3 regions of the Streptomyces sp. NPDC045470 genome follow, and region 2 is predicted to be linked to each of the others. Evidence: riboswitches for the same ligand, from Rfam matches in the RefSeq annotation. Region 2 holds a riboswitch; each other region holds the start of a gene.
The links. A riboswitch is a leader RNA that binds a small molecule or an ion and turns the genes downstream of it on or off. The one in region 2 is predicted to bind thiamine pyrophosphate.

Region 1 (6,255 bases), on a different contig from region 2:
TTCCCGATCACGTCGCCGACGCGATCATCCGCCTTGAGGAACACGACCTCCGTATGGACGAGACGTACACGGCGCTGCGAAACCAGGAGATGCGTTTGCTCGGCAGCATGGCCGAATCGCTGGAGCGCATCGCGGACAAGCTGTGCGGAGCCGACTCACCGGCCCCCGTGAACCCCGCTTTGACCCCCGACGATCTGCTCGCGGACTGGAAAGGCCGACACTTGGTCGTCACCGGAGACATCTGGGCCGTAGCGGCCTACCTTGCTCCGGCGCTCGTCAACTCAGTGTCACCAGATACCCGTTGCGGGTGATCGCCCAGCGGACCGGACTCACCGAGCACCGCGTGCACGACTCGCTGCGGATGCTGCTCAAACGGGGGTGTATCCGACAGGCCGGGGTGGGCGCCTACGGGGCCCCGAGGTGTACGGGGCCTCGCTGACCCGGTACGGCGCGTACGCAACGGGCCCGAAGTCGCAATCGGAACTTGCGGCTTCGGGCCCGGACGTTGTTGCACGATAGCCATGCCGCGGGGATCGCACCAGCCTGTGGACAACGCCCCGGTGAGCTCCTGAGACCGTAACGGGAGGTTACGCTCTCGGAAACTCTCACTCCGCGATCGGCAGATACACCCGATTCCCCGCCGCCGCGAACTCCTTCGACTTCTCGGCCATTCCGGCCGCTGCCTCCGCAGCCGCCTCCGTGCCGACCGCCAGGTCGCCACCGTGCTCGCGGCGGATGTCCTGCGAGATCTTCATGGAGCAGAACTTCGGGCCGCACATGGAACAGAAGTGCGCCGTCTTCGCCGGCTCCGCCGGCAGCGTCTCGTCGTGGAAGGCGCGGGCCGTGTCCGGGTCGAGGGCCAGGTTGAACTGGTCCTCCCACCGGAACTCGAAGCGCGCGTCGGACAGCGCGTCGTCCCACTCCTGGGCCCCGGGGTGGCCCTTGGCCAGGTCCGCCGCATGGGCCGCGATCTTGTACGTGATGACACCGGTCTTCACGTCGTCCCGGTCCGGCAGGCCCAGGTGCTCCTTCGGCGTGACGTAGCAGAGCATCGCCGTGCCCCACCAGGCGATCATCGCCGCGCCGATCCCGGAGGTGATGTGGTCGTACGCGGGCGCGATGTCCGTGGTCAGCGGGCCGAGCGTGTAGAACGGGGCCTCTTCGCAGATCTCCTGCTGGAGGTCGATGTTCTCCTTGATCTTGTGCATCGGGACGTGTCCCGGGCCCTCGATCATCGTCTGTACGCCGTGCCGCTTGGCGATCGAGTTCAGCTCGCCGAGCGTCCGCAACTCCGCGAACTGCGCCTCGTCGTTGGCGTCCGCGATGGACCCGGGGCGCAGACCGTCGCCGAGGGAGTACGTGACGTCGTAGGAGGCGAGGATCTCGCAGAGTTCTTCGAAATGGGTGTAGAGGAACGATTCCTTGTGGTGCGCGAGGCACCACGCCGCCATGATCGAACCACCGCGCGAGACGATGCCGGTCTTGCGGCGGGCCGTCAGGGGCACGTACCGCAGCAGGACACCCGCGTGGACGGTCATGTAGTCCACGCCCTGTTCGGCCTGTTCGACGACCGTGTCCTTGTAGATCTCCCAGGACAGTTCCTCGGCCTTGCCGTCCACCTTCTCCAGTGCCTGGTAGAGGGGGACGGTGCCGATGGGCACGGGGGAGTTGCGCAGCACCCATTCGCGGGTGGTGTGGATGTTGCGGCCGGTGGACAGGTCCATGACCGTGTCGGCGCCCCAGCGGGTCGCCCAGGTCATCTTCTCCACCTCCTCCTCGATGGAGGAGGTGACGGCGGAGTTGCCGATGTTCGCGTTGACCTTCACCAGGAAGTTCTTGCCGATGATCATCGGCTCGATCTCCGGGTGGTTGACGTTGGCGGGCAGGACCGCCCGGCCGGCCGCGATCTCGTCCCGTACGAACTCGGGGGAGACGTTCTCGCGGATCGCCACGTACTCCATCTCCGCCGTGACCTCGCCCCGCCGCGCGTACGCGAGCTGGGTGACCGCGGCGCCGCCCCGGCCCCGGCGCGGCTGCCGGGGGCGGCCGGGGAAGACCGCGTCGAGGTTCTTCAGGCCGCCGCGCGGCGAGGTGTGCTTGAGGCCGTCGTCCTCGGGCCGGGGCGGCCGCCCCGCGTACTCCTCGGTGTCGCCGCGGCTGATGATCCAGTTCTCCCGCAGCGGCGCCAGGCCGCGGCGGACGTCGTTTTCGATGTTGGGGTCGGTGTACGGCCCTGACGTGTCGTAGAGCGTCACGTCCTTGCCGTTGGTGAGGTGCACACGCCGGACCGGAACCCGGAGGTCGGGGCGCGATCCGGTGAGGTAGCCCTTGTGCCAGCCGATCTCCGTGGCGGAGTTCTGGCCGTTTTCGGGCGTGCGTGCATCCTGCAGAGTCATGAAGACCCACTCCCTACGCCGGCATTACCCGGTAACAGGTTCGGCGGTCGACGCAGCGATGTCCGTGACGGCGTTCCCGGCTTCGGCCGGACGTTCCGTACGGGGGTCAGCGCCCTCTCAGCCCGGTGCTCCGAGCTCCCGCGATTGCAAAGGTGCCACCACGGTAGCGGCCGGTGTGGCGCGGTGAACAGGGGGCCCTGCCAGTTCTTGCGATGATCGGGCGGTGACCAGCAACGAGCCTTCGCACTCCGCGCACGACCACGCTTCCGGTCCGTCGCACGGGTCCGGGCCCGTGCCCGCAGCCGGGGCCGGAGCCAGGACCGGAGCCGAACACGAGCCTGGCCCCGGCCAAGGGCACGGGCACAGTCATGGGCACGGGCACAGCCACGGCCCCGCGGCCCCCGTCTCGCGCCACCTCCGCAAAGTCATCGCGGCGGTGCTCATCCCGTTCACCGCCGCGGTCCTGGTCGGACTGGTCGTGCTGTGGCCGGGCGGCGCACCCGGCCACAAGCCGTCCGGTGTCGGCTTCGACCAGCCCACCGAGAAGGCGAAGGTGGTGAAGGTCGAGGAAGTGAACTGTGCGGACGTCCATGCCCAGCAGCAACAGCAGCCTTCGCAGCAGCAACCGTCCTCCCCCACCGGCCCCCAGCAGGCCAAGCACTGCGAGCGGGCCATCGTCGAGGTGACCACCGGGAAGGACACGGGCCGGCGGTTCGAGTCGATCGTGACGCCCGACGCCACGCGGCACTACAAGGCCGGGCAAGGTGTCGTGGTCGCGTACGCACCCAAAGCGCCCAAAGACTTGCAGTATTCGGTCACCGATGTGGACCGAACCTTCCCGATGTGGGTGCTCGCCGCCCTCTTCGCCGCGGCGGTCGTCGTGGTCGGGCGGCTTCGCGGGGCTCTCGCGCTGGTCGCGCTCGTCGTGAGCTTCCTGGTGCTGACGCTGTTCATCCTCCCTGCCATCCTCCAGGGATCGAATCCCCTGGTGGTCGCCGTCGTCGGGGGCAGCGCGATCATGCTGGTCGCCCTCTACCTGTGCCACGGCCTGACCGCACGTACGTCCGTCGCCGTACTGGGCACGCTGGCCTCGCTGCTGCTGATCGGCCTGCTCGGCTCCCTCTTCATCGGGTGGGCCCTGCTGACCGGCAACACCGACGACCAGACCGGGCTGGTGCACGGCCTCTACCCCGACATCGAGGTCCGCGGTCTGCTGCTGGCAGGCATCATCATCGGGTCTCTGGGTGTGCTCGACGACGTGACGGTCACCCAGACCGCCGCGGTCTGGGAGCTGAAGGAGGCCGACCCGTCGGCAGGCTGGCGCAGGCTCTACACGTCGGCGATGCGCATCGGCCGCGATCACATCGCGTCCGTCGTCAACACGCTCGTCCTCGCCTACGCGGGCGCGGCACTGCCACTGCTGTTGCTGTTCACGATCGCACAGAGCAGTGTCGGTACGGTCGCCACGAGTGAGGTGGTCGCCGAGGAAGTCGTACGCACACTGGTGGGCAGCATCGGCCTGGTCGCGTCCGTACCGCTGACCACCCTGCTGGCCGCGCTGGTCGTCTCCGCGGACCGGGAGACGGGCCTGGAGCCGGGCCGGGGCACCCGCCGAGGTCCAGGGCGGGGTACGAGGCCGAGCACGGGGCGAAGTGCGGGACGACGCGCGGGTCGGGGCGCCGGCAGCGGCAGGCGGCGGCGCGCACACTGAACCGGCGGCCGGGCCACCCGGCCCGGGCCGACCGGGTTCCGGCAACGAGCCGGCAGCGGCGGCCCGCTCACCCCGCCTTCTGCGCCTCCGAAAGAATGCGGTCCAGTGTCGAGTCGAGCGTGTCGCACACCTCTTCCTCCCCGATCGGTACGAGTCGGTCCGTACGGTCGAGGAAGGCCACCAGCGGCGGAGCGCCGGCACGGAACAGCGCCCGTTCATCGGCCACCTGGAGGCTGATGAAGACATCGCTGAGGTGCTCGGAGGAGGACGGCTCGATACGTACGTCACCCTCACCGGACGGCTTGCTCAGTCCGTCCAGCAGCAGCTCCCGACTGAAGGCCCAGGTCACAGGCACATCGCCGGGAAGGTCGAAGGTGAAGCTGACCGCATAGGGGTCCGCGCGGTCGAAGTACAGCTCCACCGGGATACGGAAGGCGAGCTCCTCGGACACGAGGAAGCTCATGATCACTTCTGCCTGAACTGTGTCGGTCATCAACCTCTGCCCCGGACTTGGTCGGAGATGGCCAGGAATCGTCCTTCTTGGCCCCATTGACGCCATCGTCTGTCACGTGCAAGCGGATCACAAGGAGTGATTTTTCAGATACTGATAGAGAAAGCGAGTGTTGTTAACGTCGCCTCCACCATTCTGCGTAGTCGTTCGGTGACGCAGTGTAGGCGCTGAGCGTCGCTCGCGGGAAGAGAAATCGCCACGGTCGCGGCCGCCGAACCCACCTGGATCGGAATCGCCGAGCATACTGTGCCCAAGGCATATTCCTGTTGCTCATAGGCGACTTGGGCGCGGCGCACCGCGTCCAGGCGGTGCAGCAGATCGCCCTCGCACCGCACCGAGTAGGGCGTGAGCGACTGCACCGGGTACCGGGCCAGGTGGTCCTTCCTGGACCGTTCGTCGAGTTGTGCGAGCAAACATTGCCCGATCGCATGTGCGTGCGCGGTGGTACGGAAGTCCACCCACTCCTCGACCGGCGGCCGTTGCGGGTCCTCGGTGGCTGCCACGACCTCCACCTCACCCTCCCGGTAGACCGCGAAGTAGGCCGCGGCGCCGATCCGTTCGCCCAGGACGGCCAGCGTGTCCCCCAGCTCGGCACGGCGGCACCGCTCGGCGCCCGCCCTCCCGATGGAGCCGGCGGCCTCCCCGTAGACGAACACTCCGTTCTCACGGCGCAGATAGCCCTCGTGCGTCAGGGTCCGCAGCAGGTGGTACGTCGTCGGAAGCGGCAACCCCGCCTCCCTGGCCAGCTGTTTGGCCGGCGCACCGGCGGAGTGCGCGCCCACCGCCTCCAGCAGGCGCAGCGCCCGCTGCACCGAGCCGATCAACGTGGGGTGCGAAACGGATTCACCGTTCACCGTTGCCAACGCCAACCCCCCTGGTCGGGTCGCCGGGGCGGCACGGCCCCGGTGGCGGGAGCCGCTCCCGCTCCGCCCGCGTCTCCCAGGGGCCCTCGTCGACGCCCGGACCGGTCCTGCCTCACTCGGTATTTTCCGGAACGTCACCATCCGGAAGACGCCTGCGAACCGCACTCTAACTTGGCCGGTCCGGGCGGCAGAGGGATATGGCGCGGAGATCGGGTGCGGATCGGCGTTCAGATCGGCGAGGAGATCAGTGAGGAGAGCGGTGAGGAGGGCGGTGAGGGACAGGCCAGGGGATCGGCACGCGAGTCGGCCCGCCGACCGGCCCGGTACTGCCGCTCCACCGGCGCGGGGGCGGCCGGACCACCGGCACAGGAGCAGCCGCACCCCGGCGCAATAGGGAACGCCCCGCTCCCTTTTCGGAGCGGGGCGAGCCAGGCGCGATGAGCGGGGCGCTATGAGCGGAACGGGGCCAGTTGGCCGGACCAGTTGGCCAGCACCAACCGGCCATGGCCAGCGGTTCAGGACCAGCGGGTCTGATCCGACGTAGCGGAGGGCCGGCAGAACCGGGCGGGATCAGGAGGAGGGAGGAAGGGGCGCGATCAGCAGGATCGGGCCCGGCTCCCTGCGTACCGCTCGGTCACCAGTCGCTCCGCGACGAGGAGGACGAGGAGCCCTTGAGCCTGCGCGCCAGGTAGACGACTCCGGCGATCAGCGCCACCGCTACCAGGACCTTGAAGAGCAGGCCGATCAGGAAGCCGACCGCGCTGGCGATCAGGC
Region 2 (6,255 bases):
CCGCTACAGGCGTGCGTCCGTGAGGTCAAAGAGGAGCTAGGTATCTCGCCAGAGATCGGTCATCTACTCGTTGTGGACTGGGCCCCCGGAACGAAAGAAGGGGACAAGGTCCTCTACATCTTCGACGGTGGCACGCTATCGTCTGACGCGGAGGAGCGGATCGTGTTGCAAGCTGAGGAACTGCGCGATTACGCCTACTACCCGGTTGACCGTATCGAGAATCTTACGATTCCTCGCTTGGCTCGGCGTATTCGGGCAGCAGTCAAGGCGCGCGAACAGCGCTCCTTTCTCTACCTGGAGCATGGTCAAGAGGTAACCAGGCAGTTGGGCTAACGCGTAATCATCGCCCCGACGCATTGAACGAAGCTGCGGCGAAGAGGACGATGGCGGCAGAGCAGATGATCGGAGGGCGGGAGCCATGGGCTGGGTGGACCCTCAGTGGATTCCGACGTTGCAGCGGGACGGCCGGTATGTACGGCTCCTGAACCTGACCCAGCGCCTCCTGGAGGAGCGCGAGCAGAAGCGGGGGCAGCCGGTGCCGAAGTGCAGTTGCCAGGGTGGTGAGGTCACGGTCCGGGACGCAGACGGGAACGAGACCGCGGTTCAGTGTGAAGCATGCCAGGGGACAGGTGAGCTACCGACCTATGCCGACAACGAGGACGACGGCCAGGCCACAGACGGCCGGTAACCAGGAGGCCGCCCGTGGACGAGACGTGGACGAGATCCTGGTGATGGTCGCTACGCCAGCCTCTCCGCGCAGGTCAGGGGGCATGGTGCTGCTTCACCGGGCACGGTCTTGAAAACCGTCATGGCGGTTACGCCACCGTGGGGCAGCGCCAGGGGTCCTGGCGCTGCCCCACGATATGCCGTCCGCAAGTAGATCCAGGACGGATGGGCTGTCCGGCGGCTTACGCCTCCGAGTCCCCGTCATCGGCCGGACTGGCCTTCCGGCGCTTGCGGGCCCGTTCGTAGCTGGCGACGGCTTCGGGCGCGCCTTCGGCCGACCACGGCTCCCAGGAGCGCAGCTCGTAGGTGACCTGGGTGACTCCGTTTTCCTTGACCCGGTGGGCGACGATGTCCCAGCCGAGCACGAAGCGGAGTTCCCGGAGCCGCTTCTTGGGGTCGCCCTTGTGGGTTTCCTGGGCGACTACCTGTATCAGCTCGGCCGGCGTGTGCTCACCGCGCTCGGCAAACGCCTTGAGGAGTTCGCCGATGCGCTCCCAGGGGTTGGGGCGGTTGATCGCGCGGGCCAGCGCGTCCCCGTAGGGGTTGAGGCTCTGGAAGAACGCCTTCTTGCCGTTGTTGTGCGGCTGGCAGAGCGGCTCCAGGTTCTCCAGTTCGGTCTTGCCTCCCCATGAGCGCGGGACGATGTGGTCGATCTGGAGCTTGGCGTCCTTGGGACCGGCGCCGCACATTGCGCAGAACCTGCCCTTGACCGTGAAGACTTCCGCCTGGAGCTTCGGGGAGATGCGTGCGCCTTTGTCGGTGACCGGGGTCTGGCTCCACCCCTCGATGCGGTAGACCCAGTCGCCGCTGCCCTCGCGCCGGTAGGAGTTCACGGTGAAGTGGTCGCGCACTTCCCGGAGGCGGCGCTGACTGTGCACGTTGCCCTTGCCGAACACCTCCCGGGAGCGTTCGACCCACTCGCCCATCGTCGGCGGGTCGGACCGCCGTTCCAGCAGAAAGCGGCACGCCTCAGCCGTTTCCCGGTTCGGGAACAGCTCCGCGATCTCGCTGCTGTCCGGCTCCGGCAGCGGGCGCTGCTCCTGTCCGCTCGGCTCGTTCATGATGCGTCTCCCGTCCCGCCGCCCCATGGCTGGCGATACGGACGATCTTATGGGCGGCATGAGCGAACGGGCAAGTGATTTGGCCATGCCGCCGCAGTAGATGATTGGCGGTTTCGTGGTGTTGACCTGCAAGGATGTAAAAATCGTCGCCGCCGGAAACTGCGTGAGCAGAACGACTTTCCGGCGGCGACATCTGGTCGTGATGTTCAGCTTGGTAGGAGGCGGAGCCGTGTCGTCACCCCGGCTTCTGGTGCGGCCAGGCACGCGCTTCGTCGCAGCGGGCCGCCGACTGGTGATCGGGCTGAGGGTGAGAGGGGTCCCGCGTGGGCGGTGCCGGCGTACGCAGCTCCCGCCGTGACTGTGCAGGTGGGAGGAGGGGCCGCTCCGCCTGCTGGGGCCGTCTGTGGGCCGTGAAGGGACAGCCAGCAACCCCCAACGACCACCACCAACCACCATGACGGAACGCTCGTGGGGCAGGTCACAGAGACGCGTCTGCGACACTGGAAGAACCATGCCTAAGCCCGGAGAACTCACTTTCGTCGCGCCGCGCGGAGCCAAGAAGCCCCCGCGGCACCTTGCCGATCTCACCCCCGCCGAGCGGCGCGAAGCCGTGGCCGCGGTCGGTGAGAAGCCGTTCCGTGCCAAGCAGCTGTCGCAGCACTACTTCGCGCGGTACGCGCACGACCCGGCGGAGTGGACCGACATCCCGGCCGCGGCGCGGGAGAAGCTGGCGTCGGAGCTGGTGCCCGAGCTGATGAGTGTGGTGCGGCACATCTCCTGTGACGACGACACCACCCGCAAGACGCTGTGGAAGCTGCACGACGGGACCCTCGTGGAGTCCGTGCTGATGCGCTACCCGGACCGGGTGACGATGTGCATCTCGTCGCAGGCCGGGTGCGGCATGAACTGTCCGTTCTGCGCGACGGGGCAGGCCGGGCTGGACCGGAACCTCTCCACCGCCGAGATCGTTCATCAGATCGTCGACGGCATGCGGGCGCTGCGTGACGGTGAGGTGCCGGGTGGGCCGGCCCGGTTGTCCAACATCGTCTTCATGGGCATGGGCGAGCCGCTGGCGAACTACAAGCGGGTCGTGGGGGCGATCCGGCGGCTGACCGACCCCGAGCCCGACGGGGTGGGGCTGTCCCAGCGTGGCATCACGGTGTCCACGGTCGGTCTGGTCCCGGCGATGCTGCGGTTCGCGGACGAGGGCCTGAAGTGCCGGCTCGCGGTGTCGCTGCACGCGCCGGACGACGAGCTGCGCGACACGCTCGTACCGGTCAACACGCGCTGGAAGGTGCGGGAGGTGCTGGACGCCGCGTGGGAGTACGCGGAGAAGTCCGGACGGCGGATCTCGATCGAGTACGCGCTGATCCGGGACATCAACGACCAGGCTTGGCGCGGTGACTTGCTGGGGCGTCTGCTCAAGGGCAAGCGGGTCCATGTGAACCTGATTCCGCTGAACCCGACGCCCGGGTCGAAGTGGACCGCGTCCCGTCCCGAGGACGAGAAGGCGTTCGTCGAGGCCGTCGCCGCGCACGGTGTGCCGGTGACCGTCCGCGACACGCGCGGACAGGAGATCGACGGCGCCTGCGGGCAGCTCGCCGCCGCGGAGCGCTGACCGCCCGCTGGTACGGTGTGATCGAACAAATGCACATTCCGACAGGGGAGCGCCACAGCGCTGAGAGTGCGGCAGTGTCACGGACCGAGCGTCACGGACACCGAGGTGCCGCAGACCCTTGAACCTCGCCCGGGTCATTCCGGGTAGGAAGTTCGGTCGTCACTCATGCTGTTGCGCCCCGTCCGGCCTTCTTCGCGAAGCGCCGGGCGGGGCCGCGTCTCTTCCTGGCCAGCCAGGAGGAATTCAGTGAGCACCAACAGAAGGATCACCGTCACGGCGCTGGCCGTCGCGGCCGGCATGACGGCGCTCGCCGCGTGCGGCTCGGGAGGCAGCGGCGGCGGCAAGGATCCGAAGACCGTCACGCTCGTCAGCCACGACTCCTTCAATGTCTCGAAATCCGTGCTGGCGGAGTTCACCGAGCAGACCGGTTACAAGGTCGACGTGCTCAAGGGCGGGGACGCGGGCAAGGCCGTCAACCAGGCGATCCTGTCGAAGGGCAACCCGCAGGGTGACGTCTTCTTCGGTATCGACAACACGCTGCTGTCGCGCGGGCTGAAGGCAGGGATCTTCACTCCGTACCAGGCCAAGGGGCTGGAGAGCGTGCCCGCCGAGCTCCAGCTCGACAAGGCGGAGCACCGGGTGACGCCGGTGGACTACGGCGACACCTGCGTCAACTACGACCGGGCCTACTTCGCCGCGCACAAGATCGGGCCGCCGAAGACCTTCGACGACCTGCTCAAGCCCGAGTACAAGGGGCTGCTGGTCACCGAGAACTCCGCCACGTCGTCGCCGGGGCTCGCCTTCCAGCTCGGCACCATCGCCGAGTACGGCGAGTCCGGCTGGCAGGACTACTGGAAGAAGCTCAAGGCCAACGGCGTCGAGGTCGTGGACGGCTGGGAGCAGGCGTACAACGAGCGGTTCTCGGGTTCGGCGGCCGGTAAGGGCAAGGGGGACAAGCCCCTGGTGGTGTCGTACGCGTCGAGCCCTCCGGTGGAGGTGCTGGGCAAGAAGCCGGAGCCGAAGGAGGCGCCCACGGGCGTCGCGGTCGGCACCTGCTTCCGGCAGATCGAGTTCGCGGGCCTGCTCAAGGGCGCCAAGAACGAGAAGGGCGGCAAGGCGCTGCTGGACTTCCTGCTGAGCAAGCGGTTCCAGGAGGACATGCCGCTCCAGATGTTCGTCAACCCGGCGCGTCAGGACGCGAAGGTGCCGGAGCTGTTCACCAAGTACGGCGAGAAGATCGACAAGCCGGGGACGGTGGCTCCGGAGACGATCACCAAGAACCGCGAACAGTGGATCAAGCAGTGGTCCTCGCTCGTTCTGAAGTAACCGGCCGCGCGAGGCGGGCGCGCCGCGGACGGGCAACGGCCGGCCGGCTCGCCCTGATGGCGCTGCCGCTCGCCTTCTTCGCGCTGTTCTTCGCCTACCCGGTCGCCGCGATCGTCGGGCGCGGGCTGAAGGACGGCGGGCAGTGGCAGCCGGGCCGGGCCGGGGAGGTGCTCTCCGACCCGGACGTCCTGCGCGTCCTGTGGTTCACCGTCTGGCAGGCGGCGGCCTCGACCGGGCTCACGCTGCTGATCGCGCTCCCCGGCGCGTATGTCTTCGCGCGCTTCGAATTCCCCGGAAAGAGGCTGCTGCGGTCCGTGGTCGCGGTGCCGTTCGTCCTGCCCACGGTGGTGGTGGGGTCGGCGTTCCTGGCCCTGGTCGGGCGTGGCGGGGTGCTGGACGACCTGTGGGGCGTACGGCTGGACACGTCGGTGTGGGCGATCCTGCTGGCGCACGTCTTCTTCAACTACGCCGTGGTCGTACGGACCGTCTCCGGCCTCTGGGGGCAGCTCGACCCGCGGCAGGAGGAGGCGGCCCGGGTGCTCGGGGCGTCCCGTTGGGGCGCCTGGCGGCGGGTGACGCTGCCCGCCCTGGGGCCGGCCGTCGCTGCTGCCGCCCTGATGGTCTTCCTCTTCACCTTCACCTCCTTCGGCGTGGTGCAGATCCTGGGAGGGCCGACGTTCTCCACTCTGGAGGTGGAGATCTACCGGCAGACCGCCGACTTCCTGGACCTCCCCACGGCCGCCGTCCTCACCCTGCTGCAGTTCGCCGCCGTGCTGGCACTGCTGGCCCTGCACGCCTGGACCGTACGGCGGCGGGAGGCCGCCCTCACGCTCGTCGACCCGGCGCAGACGGTACGGCGGCCGCGCGGCGCGGGCCAGTGGGCGCTGCTGTGGGGGACGCTCGTCGTGATCGTGCTGCTGCTGGTGGTGCCGCTGGCGGTGCTGATCGAGCGGTCCTTCGCGGGGCCGGACGGCTACGGGTTCACGTTCTACCGGGCGCTGCAATCCGCCGCCTCCATGGACAGCACTTTTGCCGTCGCCCCCTTGAACGCCTTGTGGAACTCGCTCGCCTACGGGGCGGCCGCCACGCTGATCGCCCTGGTGGTGGGCGGACTGGCCGCGGCCGCGCTGACGAAGCGGGGCGGCAGGCTGGTGCGGGGGTTCGACGCGTTGCTGATGCTGCCCCTCGGGGTTTCGGCCGTGACCGTCGGCTTCGGCTTTCTGATCACTCTCGACGAGCCGCCGCTCGACCTGCGCTCGTCGTGGTGGCTGGTGCCACTGGCGCAGGCGCTGGTCGGGGTGCCCTTCGTCGTACGGACCATGCTGCCCGTGCTGCGCGCGGTGGACGAGCGGCTGCGGGAAGCGGCCGCGGTGCTGGGAGCCTCGCCCTGGCGGGTGTGGCGCGAGGTCGACCTGCCGCTGGTGCGGCGGGCCCTGCTGGTCGCCGCGGGCTTCGCCTTCGCCGTCTCGCTGGGCGAGTTCGGCGCGACGGTCTTCATCGCGCGACCGGACAACCCGACGCTGC
Region 3 (6,255 bases), on a different contig from region 2:
CTTGTCCCTCGGGAACAGGAACGGCTTCTTGACCTCGACCTCGAAGCCCGCGTCGGACAGTGCCTGCTCGGCGTCGGCGGCGGTCTTGCCCGTCACGTCCGGCACGGTGACCATCTCGGGGCCCGCGGAGAGCGTGAGCGTCACGGTGTCGCCGCGGCCCAGCTTGCCGCCCGCCCCCGGCGCCTGCCGGGCGATCCTGCCCTTGTCGTGCGGGGAGTGCACCGTACCGTCCGCGATCTTCACCTCGAAGCCCGCGCCGCGCAGCGTCGCCTCCGCGTCCGCCCGGTCCCGGCCGGTCACGTCCGGCACGTCGACCTCGGCGCCGCGGCTGACCGTGAGCGCGACGGCGGTCTCCGGGCGCCGCTTGCTGCCCGCCGCCGGATCGGTGCCGATCACCGACCCCTTGGCGACCTCGTCGGAGAACTTCTTGTGCACCGTGCCGACGGTCAGCCCCAGGTCGCGCAGCTTGCGCTTGGCGTCGGCGACCGGGGTGCCCGCCAGGTCGGGCACCTGGACGATCTCCGGGCCCTTGGACAGGGTGATGGTGACCGTGCCCGTACCGCGGATGCGCTTGCCGTTCTCCGGCTCCGTGGCCATGACGTGGCCGCGCTCCACGTTCGGGCTGAAGGCGCGTTTCACCCGCACCTCCAGGCCCTCGGCGCGCAGCGTCTGCTCCGCCTTGGCCTGCGTCATGTCCAGTACGGCCGGGACGGTGGTGAACTGTCCGGAGTTGATGTACCAGACGCCCGCGCCCACCACCAGCACGAGCAGCACGGCCGCGATCACCGAGGCCGTCCTGCGCCGGGTCCGCAGCAGCCCGGCCCGCACCCCGGTCCATGTCCCGGACCGCGGGGCGGCCGCCGCCGGGCGCAGTCGGGTGGTCGGCTCGGCCGCCGACGCCGGGTCCGGTGGCGGGGTCTCCAGCCTGCTGGTGTGGTTCAGCGGCTCCTCCAGCGGCAGCGGCGGCTGTACGGCCGACCGCGGCAGCACGCTCGTACGGTCCTCGGAGCCCGCCGCCGCGCCGTCCGCCGGTGCCTCGTTGGCCTGCGGCGGCACCGCGTCCAGCTGCGCGTCGGTCAGCTCGGCCCGTACCGTGCGGGTCTGCGCGAGCAGCGTCACCGCGTCCTGCGGGCGCAGCTCGGGGCGGCGCGCGGTGGCCGCGGCGACCAGGTCGTCGAGCTGCGGCGCCAGCTCGGGCGCGTACGTGGAAGGGGCCGGCACGTCCTCGTGCAGGTGCTGGTAGAGCACCTGGGCGGCGCTGCCGCCGGAGTGCGGCTTGCCACCGGTCAGCATCTCGAACAGCACGACACCGCACGCGTAGACGTCCGCGGGCGGCCCCGCCGCACCGTCCGTACTGTCTTCGATGCGCTCGGGTGCCATGTAGGAGACCGTGCCCAGGACCGAGCCGGTCGAGGCGGTGCTGTTCGTGCCCACGGTCCGTACGAGGCCGAAGTCGGCGACCTTGACCCGGCCGTCGTCGCCGATCAGGACGTTCTCCGGCTTCATGTCGCGGTGCACCAGCCCGGCCCGGTGGGCGGCGCCCAGCGCGGCCAGGATCGGTTCCGCGATGTCCAGCGCCGCCCGCGGCTGGAGGGCGCCGCGCTCGCGCAGGACGTCGCGCAGCGTGCACCCGGCGACGTACTCCATGGCCAGGTACACGTACGTGCCGTCGGTGCCCTGGTCGTAGACGCCCACCACGTTGGGGTGGTCGAGCCGGGCTGCGGACTTGGCCTCGCGGATGAAGCGGTCGACGAACGCGGCGTCGGCCGCCAGCGACGGGTGCATCACCTTCAGGGCGAGCACCCGGTCCAGCCGGGTGTCCACGGCCCGGTAGACCGTGGCCATGCCGCCGGCGGCGACGCGCGCCTGCACCTGGTACCGGCCGTCGAGCAGCTGCCCGACCAGCGGGTCCTGAAGGGTCGTATCCACGGCAGACGAGTCTACGAGCCGCCGCGGCGGTGCCGGACGCCCTGCCCGGAACCGTGGGCCATTGCATCCGAACAGTGACAGGAGCGGGCCGTCGGCCGGGCCGGGATGTGCCGGATGCCCGTTTCGCGGGGTGGGTGGTGGCGGGCGATGGCGGGCGGCGGCCGATCAGGGGCGCCGCCCGCCGTGCCTCGGGTGTCCGCCGTACCCCGAGAGGCCCGGTGGCTCAGAAGGCCGGGCGCTCCGGGTCCAGCGCGGCGACGCCCTCCGCCGGGGAGGAAGCCTCCGCGTAGTGGCGGCGCGGGATGCGCCCGGCCCGGTACGCCAGCCGGCCGCCCTCGACCGCGTGCCGCATCGCCTCCGCCATCAGGACGGGCTCCTGCGCACGGGTCACCGCCGACGCCAGCATCACCGCGGCGCAGCCCAGCTCCATGGCCAGGGCGGCGTCGGAGGCGGTGCCGGCGCCCGCGTCCAGGATCACCGGGACCCCGGCCCGCTCGGTGATCAGTTGGAAGTTGTGCGGATTGCGGATGCCGAGTCCGGAGCCGATGGGGGAGCCCAGCGGCATGATCGCGGCGCAGCCCACGTCCTCCAGCTTGCGGGCCAGCACCGGGTCGTCGTTGGTGTACGGCAGGACGGTGAAGCCGTCGTCCACCAGGGTCTCCGCGGCGTCCAGCAGCTCGACCGGGTCGGGCAGCAGCGTGCGCTCGTCCGCGACCACCTCCAGCTTGACCCAGTCGGTGCCCAGCGCCTCCCGGGCCAGCCGGGCGGTCAGCACCGCCTCGCCCGCGGTGAAGCAGCCCGCGGTGTTCGGCAGCACACGGATGCCGTGCCGTTCCAGTACGGACAGCACCGAACCCTGCACGGTCGGGTCCAGGCGGCGCATGGCGACCGTCGTCAGCTCCGTACCGGAGGCGAGCAGCGCCCGCTCCAGGACGTCGAGACTGGGCGCCCCGCCCGTCCCCATGATGAGACGGGAGTGGAAGGTGGTGTCGGCGATGGTGAGGAGATCGTCGGCCATGACGTACGGATCAGCCTCCCTGTACTGCGGTGAGGACCTCGACGCGGTCGCCGTCGCCGAGCGCGGTGGCGGGCCACTGGCCGCGCGGCACCACGGCCTCGTTGACGGCGGCGGCCACGCCGCCCGGTGCCGTGGTCAGACCGGCGACGAGCCGGTCCAGGGTGAGCCCGCCGGGGAACTCCCGGGGCTCGCCGTTCACGGAGACGGTGATGGGCGTGGTGACGGTCATACGGACTGCTCCTGAGGGGCGGGGGCGGCCGTGGGGCCCTGGTCGGTGCCGTTCGCGGGAGCCTGAGGGGGACCGGACGACGGGACGGGGCCCGGCGACGGCACGGGACCGGACGGCGGGACGGGGCCGGACGGCGGCACGGAGCCGGACGAGGTCGGGAGGCCGGGCGCGTCCGGCGCGAAGCGGTCCGGGGTGAACGCCCGGGCCTCCTCCGGCAGCGGGCCGCCGGTCAGCGCCGCCGCCATCACGTCGCCCGTGACCGGCGTCAGCAGCACCCCGTTGCGGTGGTGGCCGGTCGCCACCAGCAGGCCGGGCAGCGCGGTCGGGCCGAGCAGCGGCGCGTTGTCGGGCGAGCCGGGGCGCAGGCCGGCGCGGGACTCGACCAGGGGCAGTTCGGTGATGCCGGGGACCAGCTCATGGGCGTCCCGCAGCAGCTCGTAGACCCCGCCCGCGGTGACTGTGGTGTCCCAGCCCAGCTCCTCGCTGGTGGCGCCGACGACCAGCTCGCCGTTCTCGCGCGGTACGAGGTAGAGCGGGCCGCCGCGCACCACGGCCCGTACGGTGCGGGACAGAAACGGTACGCCGCCGGGCAGGCCGTCCGGCATCCGCAACCGCAGCACCTGGCCCTTGACCGGGCGGACCGGCGGCAGCACGTCCTCCGGGACGCCCGCCAGCAGCCCGCTCCGGCTGCCCGCCGCGAGGACCACCTGCCCGGCCGTGATCCGAGTGCCGTCGGCCAGTTCGGCGCCGGTGGCGCGGCCCCGCACGACGGTCAGCCGCTCGGCGGCGGCGCGGAGGAGGACGACCCCGGCCCGCTCGCAGGCGGCGAGCAGCGCGGCGGCCAGCCGCCGCGGGTCGACCTGGTGGTCCCCGTCCACGCGCAGGCCCCCGCGCACGCCCGGCGCGAGCAACGGCTCCAGGCGCCGGCACTCGCGCCCCGTCAGCCACTCGGACTCCAGGCCGCTGCGGAGCTGGAGGGCGTGCAGGTCGCGCAGGTGGGCGCGGTCGTCGGCGTCCAGCGCGACGGCCAGGGTGCCGCACCGGCGGTAGCCGAGGTCCAGCCCGCTCGCCTCGGTCAGCTCGGCGGCGAACTCGGGGTAGCGGCGCGCGGAGGCGAGGTTGAGGCCGAGCAGCGTCTGCTCGCCGTAGTGCAGCTCGGTGACGGCGGCCAGCATCCCCGCCGCGACCTGGGCGGCGCCGCCGCCGGGGTCCGGATCGGCGACGGCGGTCCGCAACCCGAGCCGGGCCGCCCGCCAGGCGGTGACCAGGCCGATGACGCCGCCGCCGATGACGAGCACGTCGGGGCTCGCGCCGGGGGCGGAGGCCGCCCCGGGGGGTGTCGGTTTCCGTGCGGGTGGATGCGTGTTCCGTACGGGTGGATGCATGGGCGTCCAGCCCCTCCCTTCGCCGGCATGACCCGGATCAGGTTCGTACGGTCGGAGGCCGCGTCAGCCTCCCTCTCAGCCCGGTCGCGTCCGGGCTCCCGCGTGTGCGTTCACCGGCAACCCTAGTACGGGCCGCCGACGCGCCGTAAGGGAGCGCCGGGAGCGGGGAGCGGGGCCGGCGCCGGCGGGTCACGGACCGTGACGTTGTGTCATAGATCTCGTTGCGCGGTGCTCCAGGTCGCGAGACACACCGTCTTACAGTGATCGGGTGAGCGAGCAGACCCAGCCCCAGGACCCTGACCGCGCGCGCCAGGACCGCGAATCCGCCGAGCGCGCGGCCGAACGCAACCGGCGCGCCGTCATCGTCGGCGCCGGACTGGCCGGTGTGCAGACCGCCGTCGCCCTGCGCGAACAGGGCTGGCGCGGAGCGGTCACGGTGCTCGGCGAAGAGCCGCACCAGCCGTACGACCGCCCGCCGCTGTCCAAGGCCGTGCTGCTCGGCAAGGCCGACGGGTCCGCCTTCGACGTGGACTTCGAGGCGCTCGGCATCGAACTGCTGCTGGGCCGCCGCGCCATAGGGCTCGCGGCCGGCTCGCGGGTACTGGAGACGGACGCCGGGCCGCTGCCGTACGACCACCTGGTGATCGCCACCGGCGCCGAACCGGTCACGCTGCCCGGCTGCGACGGGCTGCCGGACGTCCACGTCCTGCGCACCCTCGACGACGCCGAGCGGCTGCGGCCCGTACTGACCGGGCAGCGCGAGGTCGTGGTCGTCGGCGCGGGCTGGATCGGCGCGGAGTTCACCACGGCGGCGCGCGAGGCGGGCTGCCGGGTGACGGTCGTCGAGGCCGCCGACCGGCCGCTGGCCGGCGCGCTGCCCGCCGAGGTCGCCGCTCCCATGGCGGCCTGGTACGAGGACAGCGGCGCCCGGCTGCGGACCGGCGCCCGGGTCGCCGCGGTCACCGAGGGCGCGGTGACGCTCGCCGACGGCGCGGTGCTCACCGCCGACGCGGTCGTCGTGGGCATCGGCGCCCGCCCCGCGACCTCCTGGCTGGCCGGTTCCGGCGTCGAGCTGTCGCCCGAGGACCGCTCCGTCCTGGCCGACGAACGGCTGCGCACCACGCAGCCCGACGTGTACGCGGTCGGCGACTGCGTCTCCTTCCCGTCCGCCCGCTACGGCAGCCGCCTGCTGGTCCACCACTGGGACAACGCCCTGCACGGGCCGCGCACGGTGGCCGCCACCATCGTCCGCGGCGCCGCCGAGGGGCCGGTGTACGACCCGGTCCCGTACTTCTGGTCCGAGCAGTTCGGCCGTTTCGTGCAGTACGCCGGGCACCACGCGGGCGCCGACGAGACGGTGTGGCGCGGCGACCCGGAGAGCGCCGCCTGGTCGGTGGTCTGGCTGCGCGAGGGCGTGCTCGTCGCGCTGCTGGCGGTCGGCCGGCCCCGTGACCTGGCCCAGGGACGCAGGCTCATCGAGCGGGGCGCGGTGCTGGACCGGCGGATGGCGGCGGACGCGTCCGTACCGCTGAAGTCGGCGGCGGTCTGAGGCGACGCGGGGCGGCCCGGGGTGATCTGGGGCGGCTTGGGACGGCCTGAGGCGGCCTGGGGGGGCGTGGGGCGACCCGAGGCGGCGTGGGGCGGAACCCGGTGCCGGAGCCGGGCCCGTGGCTCCGGCGGGTGGTGCGTCCGGT

Region 1: linked by a shared signal. The riboswitch ahead of thiC (phosphomethylpyrimidine synthase ThiC) and the one ahead of AB0A97_RS06800 (thiamine ABC transporter substrate-binding protein) in region 2 are both predicted to bind thiamine pyrophosphate.
Region 3: linked by a shared signal. The riboswitch ahead of thiO (glycine oxidase ThiO) and the one ahead of AB0A97_RS06800 (thiamine ABC transporter substrate-binding protein) in region 2 are both predicted to bind thiamine pyrophosphate.

What each region holds. Positions count from the first base shown of each region.
Region 1 is NZ_JBEZAN010000008.1:138,993-145,247, forward strand. It holds gene AB0A97_RS23120 (Bro-N domain-containing protein) at 1-311, shown strand, start outside; gene thiC (phosphomethylpyrimidine synthase ThiC) at 606-2,396, opposite strand; TPP riboswitch at 2,390-2,548, opposite strand; gene AB0A97_RS23130 (YibE/F family protein) at 2,689-4,107, shown strand; gene AB0A97_RS23135 (SsgA family sporulation/cell division regulator) at 4,175-4,600, opposite strand; gene AB0A97_RS23140 (IclR family transcriptional regulator C-terminal domain-containing protein) at 4,705-5,481, opposite strand; gene AB0A97_RS23145 (DUF5326 family protein) at 6,116-6,255, opposite strand, start outside.
Region 2 is NZ_JBEZAN010000002.1:107,146-113,400, reverse strand. It holds gene AB0A97_RS06815 (NUDIX hydrolase) at 1-333, shown strand, start outside; gene AB0A97_RS06810 (HNH endonuclease) at 909-1,787, opposite strand; gene rlmN (23S rRNA (adenine(2503)-C(2))-methyltransferase RlmN) at 2,299-3,405, shown strand; TPP riboswitch at 3,439-3,573, shown strand; gene AB0A97_RS06800 (thiamine ABC transporter substrate-binding protein) at 3,652-4,731, shown strand; gene AB0A97_RS06795 (iron ABC transporter permease) at 4,788-6,255, shown strand, end outside.
Region 3 is NZ_JBEZAN010000001.1:397,953-404,207, reverse strand. It holds gene pknB (Stk1 family PASTA domain-containing Ser/Thr kinase) at 1-1,929, opposite strand, end outside; gene AB0A97_RS01685 (thiazole synthase) at 2,153-2,947, opposite strand; gene thiS (sulfur carrier protein ThiS) at 2,958-3,176, opposite strand; gene thiO (glycine oxidase ThiO) at 3,173-4,474, opposite strand; TPP riboswitch at 4,559-4,674, opposite strand; gene AB0A97_RS01670 (FAD-dependent oxidoreductase) at 4,923-6,110, shown strand.